One region of the Bradyrhizobium sp. 160 genome, then DNA from elsewhere that is predicted to be linked to it. Evidence: riboswitches for the same ligand, from Rfam matches in the RefSeq annotation. Region 1 holds a riboswitch; the other holds the start of a gene.
What was found. Region 1 has a riboswitch for cobalamin ahead of IVA98_RS14715 (DUF1636 family protein). Riboswitches for the same ligand answer to the same signal wherever they lie in the genome.
Positions count from the first base shown of each region.

Region 1 (5,838 bases):
CCTCCGACGGCATCGTGGCGCCGGTGTTCTGGGGCGCGGTGTTCGGCCTCCCCGGCATTCTCGGCTACAAGGCGATCAACACACTCGACTCCATGATCGGCCATCGCAGCGAGCGGCACGAAGCGTTCGGCTGGGCCGCAGCGCGCATCGACGATGTCGCCAATTTCGTTCCGGCGCGCGTGACTGGCTTCCTCTTCGTGCTGCTGGCGCAGCGGCGATTAGAGGCGCTGTCGTGCATGAGGCGCGATGCGCGCCGCCACCGCTCGCCCAACGCCGGCTGGCCGGAAGCGGCCATGGCTGGCGCGCTCGGTGTGCGGCTGAGCGGCCCCCGCATCTATCACGGCAGCGTCACGAACGAGCCCTGGCTCAACGAGGGCGCGCGCGATCCGCTCGCTGCGGACATCAATCATGGATTGGCGGTCTATCGCAGGTCCATGCTGCTTCTCGCCGCGGTGCTTGCGATCCTGGCCTTCGCGTGAAAGAACGGGGGATGCGCGAGCACGGTGGAAATCTCGATTTGGCCCAGCAGCGTTTTGGCGGACGCGCAGAGGATTGGATCGACCTCTCGACAGGGATCAACCGGCTGCCTTATCCCGTAGGCGAGGTAAGCACGCGCGCCTGGGGCGCGTTGCCGTCGCGCGCCGAAATCGATGCCTTGCATCAGGCCGCGCAGTACGCCTACCGCACGAGCGCACCTGTTGTCGCGATGGGCGGTGCGCAGGCCGCCATTCAATTGTTGCCGCAGCTCGCGGCGCCTGGCCGCGCGCGCATTCTCGCGCCGACCTACAACGAATATGCCGGGGTCCTGTCGGCCGCGGGCTGGGATGTCCAGGAGGCCGGCGAATTTGACGCGATGGCCGGCGCAGACCTCGCGATCGTCGTCAATCCCAACAATCCCGATGGCCGGCGCCATATGCCGAAGGATCTGCTCGCATTGCTGCCGCGCGTCGGCCGTCTCGTGATCGACGAGAGCTTTGCCGACGCCGTTCCGCAGCTGTCGCTTGCTTCGGAAGCCGATCGGCCAGGGCTGTTGATCCTGCGCTCGTTCGGTAAGTTTTATGGCCTTGCCGGCCTTCGGCTTGGCTTTGCAATTGGCAATGCGGCGGACATCGGCAAGCTTGCGTCGATGTCGGGTCCATGGCCGGTCTCGGGAGCGGCGATCGCAATCGGCTGTCGCGCCTTGCGCGACGATCCCTGGGCTGAGGCTACCTCAGCGCGGCTCGCACGCGATTGTGTTCGGCTCGACGCCATGGCGCAGTCGCAAGGCTGGACGCTTATCGGGGGCACGCCGCTGTTTCGTCTTTACCAGACACCTAACGCGCTGGCCGCGCAGGAAAAGCTCGCGCGCGCCCAGATCTGGTCGCGCGTTTTCGCGCGAGAGCCGGCATGGCTGCGCCTCGGGCTTCCCGGCAGCGAATCCGAATGGACGCGCCTTGCCGAGGTGCTAGCGCGCTAACGCGAGCAGGCCTTCGAGGTCGAGGTGCCTTTCGATGTGATCGGCGAGGGCATCGAGCGCGCTCTCGATCCTGGCATGATAGGGCTCGTTACCCGCGGGAATATCGAGCTTTGCCAGATATGCCTTGCGGAAATCATCCGACGTGAACAGGCCGTGCAGATAGCTGCCCTGGACGCGGCCATCGCGCGAGATCGCGCCTTCCGGCTCGCCGTTCAGTTTCGCAAATGGCCGCGCGCGATCGGGCCCGTCGGTGTGGCCGATGTGGATCTCGTAGGCCTCGATCGGCCGATCTGTGGCGGCATGCACGGCCGCGACCCGCGTCAGCGTCTTCTCCGCGCTCATTTCCGTTGTCACGTCGAGCAGCCCGAGACCCGGCGTGTCGCCCGCAGGTCCCTCGATGCCATCAGGGTCGGCAACGCTGTGTCCGAGCATCTGATAGCCGCCGCAGAGCCCGAGCACATGGCCGCCCCGGCGGTGATGCGCCACGACATCAATGTCCCAGCCCTGTGCGCGCAGGAAGGCGAGATCGCCGCGGGTGGATTTGGAGCCGGGGATGATGACCAGCCTGACATCGCCGGGGATTGCTTCGCCCGGACGCACCATGACGAGATCGACGCCGGGTTCGAGCTTGAGCGGGTCGAGATCGTCGAAATTGGCGATCCGCGACAGGGCGAGGCAGGCGATCTTGCATTGGCCCGGCTTGCGCGCGTCACGCAGGCCCAGCGCGTCCTCGGCCGGCAGCTCGCTGGCGCGCGCGAACCAGGGCAGCACGCCAAAGCCGCGCCATGCGGTTTTCGCTTCGATCAGCCGGTAGCCGTCGTCGAACAGCGTGGGATCGCCGCGGAACTTGTTGATGACGAAGCCCCGGATCATCGCGGCATCGTCGGGGTCGATCACCGTCTTGATGCCGACGAGCTGGGCGATGACGCCGCCGCGGTCGATGTCGCCGACCAGCACGACCGGTACGTCGGCTTTGCGCGCAAAGCCCATGTTGGCAATGTCGGCCTTGCGCAGGTTGACCTCGGCCGGGCTGCCCGCGCCTTCGACCAGCACAAGATCGGCGCGCGTCTTCAAGCGCGCGAAACTCTCCAGCACGGCGCCCATCAGCGAGGGCTTCATCGCCGCATAATCACGCGCACGCGCGGTTGCGATGCGCTTGCCATGGACGATGACCTGCGCGCCGACATCGGTCTCCGGCTTGAGCAGCACCGGGTTCATGTCGGTGTGCGGTTCGACGCGAGCGGCGAGCGCCTGAAGCGCCTGGGCGCGGCCGATCTCGCCGCCGTCGATGGTGACGGCGGCATTGTTCGACATGTTCTGCGGCTTAAAAGGGAGCACGCGCAGGCCGCGCCGCGTGAAAGCGCGCGCAAGGCCGGCGACGATGAGCGACTTGCCCACGTCCGAGCCGGCTCCCTGGATCATCAGCGCGCGCGCCATGGCGAGATCGTATCAGAACTCGACGCCGGCTTGCGCCTTGATGCCGGACCGGAAGGGATGCTTGACCAGCGTCATCTCGGTAACGAGATCGGCGATCTCGATCAGTTCGTCCTTGGCGTTGCGCCCGGTGAGCACGACATGCGTCATCGGCGGCTTTTGCGTCGTCAGGAATTCGACCACCTCGGCGACGTCGAGATAATCATAGCGTAGCGCGATGTTGATCTCGTCAAGCACGACCATGCGCAACGCAGGGTCGCGAATCAGCTCCTTCGCCTTGTCCCAGCCGGCGCGCGCGGCGGCGATGTCGCGGGCGCGGTCCTGCGTCTCCCAGGTGAAACCTTCGCCCATGGCGTGGAATTGGCAGAGGTCGCCGAAATGGCCAGTGAGAAGGCGGCGCTCGCCGGTGTCCCAGGCGCCTTTGATGAACTGCACCACCGCGCAGGGCAAGCCATGGGCGACGCAGCGGACGATCATGCCGAAGGCCGAGGACGACTTGCCTTTGCCGGCGCCGGTGTGGACGATAACGAGGCCTTTTTCGCCGCTCTTGGTCGCCATGATCTTGTCGCGGGCGGCCTTCTTCTTCGCCATTTTGGCGGCGTGGCGGGCGTCGGTTTCCTCGCCCGTTTGGATATCCGGTTCAGGCGTCATCGTACCCGGTCCTTCGGCTTGACAAGTGGCGGCCACCGGCAAATGGTGGGCCTGCGCTGGTTCCTGTCCTATGACAGGCGAAGAGGGAATGCGATAGGGTCCGAATCGGCAAGATTTGGGTCCAAAATGCAGCCGCCCCCGCGACCGTGACCGGAGAGATGCCCGAAGCCACTGACCCCTAGCAGGATCGGGAAGGCGGGGATCGAAGGGCAAAAGCCCTGCTCCGCAAGCCGGGAGACCTGCCAGCGCGGACGATTTTGGACCGGCGGACGGGGTGTTCCGCGACGGGGAAACGGGCCTCTCACAATGGTTCGTGCGCCTCTTCGCCTCCCGCTGTTATTCTGGAAGAGGCGATGACGGTCACACTTCACGTCTGCATTACCTGCCGTGCCGGCGAGACGCTTGGCGAAGGCGACGTCACGCCGGGCAAGCGGTTGCATGGCGCGATCCTGGGCGCCGGCGTGCCCGATGGCGTCAATGTGGTTCCGGTCGAATGCCTCTCTGCCTGCAGCCAGGGCTGCTCGGTCGCGTTGAGTGCGCCCGGCCGCTGGTCCTATGTCTATGGCCGCCTGTCGGAGACGAATGCGCGCGACGTGGTCGCCGGCGCTGCGGCCTATGCGGCCGCGCCCGATGGCCTCGTGCCCTGGCGCAGCCGTCCCGAAATTTTCCGCAAGCAGTCGCTTGCCCGCATTCCCCCCATCGCCGTCGTGCCGGAGGCCGCCGAATGAATTCGCTCGCAAAAGTCCCGGTCACGGTGATCACCGGTTTTCTGGGCTCCGGCAAGACGACGCTGATCCAGCATCTGCTCGCCAATGCCGACGGCAAGAAGCTCGCCGTGCTCGTCAACGAGTTCGGCAGCGAGGGCGTCGACGGCGAGATTTTGAAGTCGTGCGCTGCCGCCAATTGCCCGGAGGAGAACATCATCGAGCTCGCCAATGGCTGCATCTGCTGCACCGTCGCCGACGATTTCATTCCAACCATGGAGCAATTGCTGGCGCGCCCCGTGAAGCCCGATCACATCCTGATCGAGACCTCGGGCCTGGCGTTGCCGAAACCGCTGCTGAAGGCGTTTGACTGGCCGGAGATCCGCTCGCGTATCACTGTCGATGGCGTGATTGCGCTGGCCGATGCTGAGGCCGTCGCTGCTGGCCGCTTCGCGCCGGACCCGATTGCAGTCGAGGCGCAGCGCGCGGCGGACGACAATCTCGACCACGAGACGCCGCTGTCGGAAGTGTTCGAGGACCAGATCGCCTGCGCCGACATCGTGCTGCTGACCAAGGCCGATCTTGCCGGCAGCGCTGGGATCGAAGCCGCCAAGGCGGCGATCACCGCCGAGATGCCGCGCCGCGTGCCGATGCTTCCCGTCACCGACGGCGCGATCGATGCGCGCGTCATCCTCGGTCTCGGCGCCGCCGCCGAGAACGATCTTGCCGCGCGTCCCTCGCATCACGACGGCGAAGAGGAGCATGAGCATGACGATTTTGCTTCCGTCGTGATCGACCTGCCGGAAGTTGCCGATATCGATGCGCTGGTCGCCTCCGTTCAGCGCCTGGCGCGCGAGCAGAACGTGCTGCGCGTCAAAGGCTATATCGCAATCGCGGGTAAGCCGATGCGCCTCTTGCTGCAGGCGGTCGGCGAGCGTGTGCGCCACCAGTTCGACAAGCCCTGGGGCGCAGGTGTCAGGCAATCAAAACTCGTCATGATTGGCGAGCACGGCGATATTGACGAGGCCGCGATCAGGTCAGGGCTAGCAACCTGATGCACGTCGTTTTCCGCGAGAGCCGCGGTCTTGAGGAGACCGCGACGCCAAGGGACATCGGCCAGGACCCGGCCGATCTCGTGGTGCTCTCATATTCGGATTCCGACCTTGCCGCCTTTGCGGCCGGCTGGCGGCGCGGCCGTACCAGCCTGCCGTCGCTGCGGCTCGCAAATCTTGCGGAACTGCGTCATCCGCTCTCGGTGGACACCTATATCGAGCGCACGCTCTCCCATGCGCGTGGCATTCTGGTACGTCTGATCGGCGGTGAATCCTATTGGCCGTATGGTCTCGCAACGCTCCAGCAACTTGCTAAGGACCGCAACATCGTGCTGGCCGTGCTGCCGGCCGACGGCCGTGACGATACGCGGCTCGACGCGTATTCGACCTTGCCGGTCTCGACCCTGCGCCGGCTCAAGGTGCTCTGTGACACCGGCGGCCCGGTCGCGGCCCAAGCCGCGATCGCGCAGCTCGCGCTGGCCTCGGGCCTCTATGCCGGGCCAGTCGTCGGCGAAATGGATGTGCCCGAGACGGGATTTTA
Region 1 is NZ_JADPKD010000034.1:183,227-189,064, reverse strand. Features, by position in the region: gene cbiB (adenosylcobinamide-phosphate synthase CbiB) at 1-479, shown strand, start outside; gene cobD (threonine-phosphate decarboxylase CobD) at 491-1,456, shown strand; gene IVA98_RS14725 (cobyric acid synthase) at 1,445-2,893, opposite strand; gene cobO (cob(I)yrinic acid a,c-diamide adenosyltransferase) at 2,906-3,541, opposite strand; cobalamin riboswitch at 3,582-3,802, shown strand; gene IVA98_RS14715 (DUF1636 family protein) at 3,895-4,269, shown strand; gene cobW (cobalamin biosynthesis protein CobW) at 4,266-5,300, shown strand; gene cobN (cobaltochelatase subunit CobN) at 5,300-5,838, shown strand, end outside.

Region 2 (5,838 bases), on a different contig from region 1:
CGGAATCGTCGAGCGTCGCTTGGCCCCGCGCTGCCATGCAAGACAAACGACGGAAGCGCCCAGCGGTCGAGTCGCGACTGACTCTCGGAGTAGGGCCTGAGGGCTCGCATAGCTTGAAATTGAAGTGGCCCGTTGCTGTCGCAGATGCAACATCGTCTCAGACCCGGGACAGCACCCCTGGGCAAATTGCCCATCATTGAGCGCGTCTGTCCTTGGCACGGCATTTGAAAGGGATCGCCAATGGCATCGCTCGCCTAAGGAGTCGGAAGGCATGGCTTACAAGATCGTCGCTTCGCAATGCACCGTTTGTGGGGCATGTGAGTTCGAGTGTCCCAACGCGGCGATCAGCCTCAAGCGCGACAATTACGTTATCGATGCCAAAAAGTGTACGGAGTGCGAGGGCCATTCCGACACGCCGCAATGCGCGGTGGTCTGTCCGGTGCCTGACACCTGTGTCCCGTCTAAGACAGCATAAGCAGCCCGCGTCCAGAAGGCTTCACCGCTCGATTTTGCGAACGAAGTAATAGATGTCGCGCTTGAGAAGGCCGCCGACCGCGTGGGGCGCATCGAGGTCGATCAACATCGTTATGAGTTTAAGGCGCTGATCGACTCCGAGAAACCATCGAAGGGCTCTGTCAGAGAACACCGTCAAATTTGTCTCGAATAAGGACAAAGCCGCCTCGATGCTCCAGTCGCCGCGTTGGGGCTTATCGTCGCTGGCTGACGAGACGAGGCGAGGTGGACGGGCGTCGACATCCCAAGATCGACTTGCAGGATATCTAAAGCTACGTCACGGCCGAAGCCGAAGAGACGGTCTCCACGCGCGACGAGATCGGTCCGGAGATCTTGAAGACATACGAGAAGCTCGGCATCCGCGCACCATGCACGAGTGCATGGAGCCTAGGGTCATAGCAGATCCCCGCCGCCCGCGCTCTCGCCGCTTACTCCAGTTTCGCAAGTCAGCGTGCATCCTGAGGTCCGGAACTGTTCCTGCGATGTCGCGCATGCCAACGTCCAGGCTGCACTACTCGCCAGCGGCGACGGAAACAACGAAGGCGCGCCAAAGTCGCTCAGCACGTAAGTGCTTGGCGCACCGAGGAGATCATCTTGACAACGCCACGGAGGCGATCGAGCTCGCGGCTCGTCGCGGGGTCCGCCGAACACAGGCAGTCCGACCTGATCATCCGTGCGATCCTGGAGCAATCCCGGCCTTGGCAATTCCTAAGGAGCCTCATGGCGCTGTGTTCAAGCGGATGTCGGCCGAGCATGATCGCAACTTCCTCACGGGCGAGTTCGAGAAGCTGCTGACGGAAAAGAGCAGGCTTGTCGCGATCACGCAGATGTCGAAGCGCCCAGCGCATTCGTTCTGCTCGCGTTAGCTCACGACTACGCCAAGAGGGCGTTGAGCGCCGCATGAAGCGGAGGCTTCACAGATCCACGCGTTTTTACCAGGCCGGGAGTAAGACCGTTGTGCCCTACCTGGTACAGCTGGCAATCGCTTGGGCAATATCGCGGCAACACTTAGTAGGTTGACGGATCGATCCTCGTGCGTCTAATGCCAGCCGTCGTGGTCTTCGGATTTCGTTTGATCCGGAGCTAAGAGGGAAGCCGGTGCAATGCCGGCGCTGCCCCCGCAACTGTAAGCGGCGAGCCGATGTCCAACGAAGTCACTGAAGCCATGCGGCTTTGGGAAGGCCGGACAGCAGCGACGACCCGCGAGCCAGGAGACCTGCCTCGACAATATATCGTCCACGGGCGGGGTGTCCCGGTGTGCGCCAAGCAGCTGTCGCTCACGCGATATTCGCTGCACGCGTCCGCCATGGCCTTTGCCCCAATTATGGGGTCTGATCTATGTCTATTCTTTCGCTTCCCGTTGCCACATTGGGGACGTCACGCATCGGCCCACGACGCGAACTCAAGTTCGCGCTCGAGAGCTACTGGGCGGGAAACTCCAGCGAAGCCGAGCTCCTCGAGGCGGGGAGTGGACTTCGTGCCGCTAATTGGGCACGGCAGAAATCCTGCGGTGTGACGGTCATTCCTTCCAATGACTTCTCGCTCTACGACCAGGTGCTCGATAACAGCGTAATGGTCGGAGCCATTCCCGACGTCTACGGCTGGACCGAAGGTCCTGTGTCGCTCAAGACCTACTTCGCCATGGCACGTGGCGCTCAGGACGGTGATCACACTCAGCATGGGCCTGGCGTAGCAGCACAGGAAATGACGAAGTGGTTCGATACCAACTACCACTACATGGTGCCGGAATTTCACCAGGATCAGATCTTTAAGTATTCCTCTCGAAAGCCGATCGAGGAATATGAGGAGGCAAAAAGCCTCGGCTACCAAACGCGCCCCGTCTTAGTTGGCCCAGTCACTTTCCTGAAGCTCGGCAAAAGCGCAAATCCCGCATTCAATCCGCTGTCGCTGCTTGATAGGCTCCTCCCAGTCTATGTCGATGTTCTCCGCGAACTAGCCTCGCGCGGTGCGGAATGGGTTCAGCTCGACGAGCCATGCCTGGTGATGGACGTCGACGAAGCGTCGCGGGCGGCCGTCCGCCGGGCCTATGCTCATTTCGCAAAGCTTGTGCCGGCCCTTAAAATCATGTTGGCCACATATTTCGGGGCTATCGGCGACAATCTTGAAACAGCCCTTGCCTTGCCCGTTGCCGGGCTTCATGTCGATCTGGTTCGGGCACCCGACCAATTGGACGCAATTGTCGCCACAGCCCGCAGAGATCTCGTGGTCTCGCTAGGCGTCGTTGATGGTCGCAACGTCTGGCGCTCCAATCTTGCGGCGCTGCTCGACCAACTTGCCCCTTTGGTCAAAAAGCTGGGTAGGGACCGTGTTCAGATTGCTCCTTCCTGCTCGCTGCTTCATGTTCCGATCGACATTGAGCTAGAGACCGATCTCGATCCCAATCTGAAGACGTGGCTGGCGTTCTCAGTTCAGAAGATCAAGGAACTTTCGATATTGGGCAAAGCGCTGGCCGGCCATGCTGCCGAGGTGGCCGATGAACTTGCGCTTTCCGAGGACGCAGCCGTGACCCGCGAAACATCGCCCGAGATCCACAATGCGAATGTCGCGGGACGAATGGCCGCGATCGACGATAGCATGCGTCGCCGTCGCAGTGCGTTCACCGAGCGTGCCGACGTCCAGCGGGCCGCGTTCGCATTACCGATGTTTCCAACGACAACCATCGGATCCTTCCCGCAAACGGTCGACGTCCGGAATGCGCGTGCGGCTCATGCGCGGGGAGCGCTGAATGACGCGCAGTACGAGCAGCTTCTGAAAGCGGAGACAGCCCGTACCGTGCAGTGGCAGGAAGATATCGGCCTGGACGTGCTCGTACACGGTGAGTTCGAGCGCAATGACATGGTTCAATACTTTGCCGAGCAGCTGTTGGGATTCGCTTTCACCAAGCACGGCTGGGTTCAGTCTTATGGGTCGCGGTACGTTCGTCCGCCTATCCTGTTCGGAGATGTCTCCCGGCCGAAGCCGATGACCGTTGAATGGTGGCGCTACGCGCAGTCTCTGACCAAGAAACCCGTCAAGGCTATGCTGACCGGACCGGTGACGATCCTGAACTGGTCGTTTGTCCGCGACGACATCTCGCGGAGCGAGACATGCCGTCAGATCGCTCTTGCGATCCGAGATGAGGTGATCGATCTTGAGGCGGTTGGAGCGACTATGATCCAGATCGACGAGGCTGCGTTGCGGGAGGGATTGCCGCTACGCAAATCGCAGTGGAGGAACTATCTCGATTGGGCAGTGGACAGCTTCCGCGTTTGCTCGTCCGCTGTCGCCGACGGAACTCAGATCCATACCCACATGTGCTATTCCGAGTTCAACGAAATCATCGATGCGATCGCAGCAATGGATGCTGACGTCATTTCAATCGAGACGTCGCGTTCTAAGATGGAATTGCTCGAGGCCTTCAAGAGCTACAAATATCCCAATGAGATCGGGCCCGGCGTCTATGACATTCATTCACCGCGCATTCCCGCAGCGGCGGAAATCAAACAGCTGATTGTGTTGGCGCGGCAGCGAGTTTCCGATCGGCAGCTCTGGATCAATCCCGACTGCGGACTGAAAACTCGAAGCTGGGAGGAGGTGCGTCCCGCGCTCGTCAATATGGTGGCCGCCGCACGCGAGTTGCGGGCTGAGCCATGATGGTGCGGAGCGTTTCGCAAACGCGTTTGTGAACAAGATGCACGCGCTTTGGGGGCTTACGATGTCCTTGCGAGCTCCCAAAGTACCCAGCGCCTCGGAATGCCGGCGGGCGTCGGCGGAGGCGGTCGCATACAGCCGGCGACAAGCTCGATTCTCGACCCGACGGCCGACAGCATGCCGGCGACGTCCGATCAGGTCACAGATTGCGACGTCATTAACGCTCCACGCGAAGCACAGCCCTACTTTTTCATTTATCCATCGCGTGGATGCGTCCCATCACAACAATCTATTTTACCGTCCTTTACGGAACGTCACACGAAATTCGCCTCCTGGCACGCGCTCCGGGAAAGGTAATCGAGCGTTGTTGATGTTGGGGGCGTGCCAAATGCTGCTGCGCGACGGCAAACTGCCGCTTGTGTTTCAGGGCACGGCAGCCAAACCGCTTGCGCGAAGGATCCCAGCTCGATCAAGGCACTGACGTCCCAACCGGACAGCGGGCGAGTGGTGGACAAGTCGTGAAGTTTCCGACAGGAGCGGAAGGCAAGCGGCTCCAGATTTCGCGCGGAGTGATATCCGTTTCTCCTTTTTTGACGGCGAATGCCCTCGCCGAAATCGATCGCCGGTAAGTCCTCCCTACTGACGAAAGCTGGTGCGATGCATAAAGCAGCGTCGTTCCTGCGTGACTTTCGCCCGGCCTCCGGAGGAGGCCGGGCTTTTTTTGGTGCGCCAGGCATGGCGCGGACCGCGTGACTGGCGCGATTCGACCGGAGCAGTGTCCGGTCCTGACTTGGAGGTCAGAGGAGTCCTTTCCTGGGCACCACGCTTTTCTGGATCGCAAACAAATCCAGATAGATAAGCCTTTTCAGAGTGTTGCGTTGGCCCCGACTGTGTAACAATGGGGTGTAACATTGCTGTTCAGGGTTGCGCGGAGCCAAACGTCGTATTCCTCCTTCATTGTTAGAATGACCGGCATCGCTTTGGGATGAACTAGCTCAGCCGCTTTACGGAAGAGCAGATCATCGGGATTTTGAAGGAGCACGAGGCTGGCGTGTCGGTTGTCGATCTGTGCCGGAAGCACGGCGTCAGCGATGCCAGCATCTACAAATGGAAAGCCAAGTTTGGCGGGATAACCCAAAGAGCATGCATTTTGCAGAATTCTTTAGTGTCGAAATCGAATATATGGCCCAATTTTTGAGAGGAGCCGATCCCTTTCACCTGAATTGGGGGCCTTCGAGTCGGAGGCAAGGTCGCCGCGACCGAGTCATACAAGCGAGACGATCCATCCTCGCATTGCTATGACGGCCCTGGTGCAGCGATTGAGCTAGGAGCGGATCAGATGTGTGGCCCTCCCGGCGCTATCTACTTTGCCGAGAATAATCTTGGGGGCTTGTTCGATAGTGTTTGCGGCTTAGCGGGATGCTGCAGCGCTGTTCTCATCTGCGCATTGGTACCGTACCGCCACTATGCAGTTACTAAACTGCCATCGACAGCATAAAGCCGCGAGATCGCCTTCTGTTGCGCCGTGGCTTTCGCTGCGTCAATCATCTTCGCAAGTTTTCGCGCAATTTTTTTGGCGGCCGCCTCTTTTCCATGAAGTTCATCAAACCATTCGGTTGCACCGATCGTTCCTCGCAGATCCAGGTGTAAAAAGGTGTCGTTGTACTTTGCCGC
Region 2 is NZ_JADPKD010000014.1:12,430-18,267, reverse strand. Features, by position in the region: gene IVA98_RS08130 (4Fe-4S binding protein) at 272-475, shown strand; gene IVA98_RS08125 (hypothetical protein) at 1,212-1,379, shown strand; cobalamin riboswitch at 1,552-1,751, shown strand; gene metE (5-methyltetrahydropteroyltriglutamate--homocysteine S-methyltransferase) at 1,852-4,167, shown strand; partial or broken gene IVA98_RS08115 (transposase) at 5,183-5,296, shown strand; gene IVA98_RS37490 (DNA-3-methyladenine glycosylase) at 5,387-5,662, shown strand; gene IVA98_RS08110 (SGNH/GDSL hydrolase family protein) at 5,629-5,838, opposite strand, start outside.
Region 2: linked by a shared signal. The riboswitch ahead of metE (5-methyltetrahydropteroyltriglutamate--homocysteine S-methyltransferase) and the one ahead of IVA98_RS14715 (DUF1636 family protein) in region 1 are both predicted to bind cobalamin.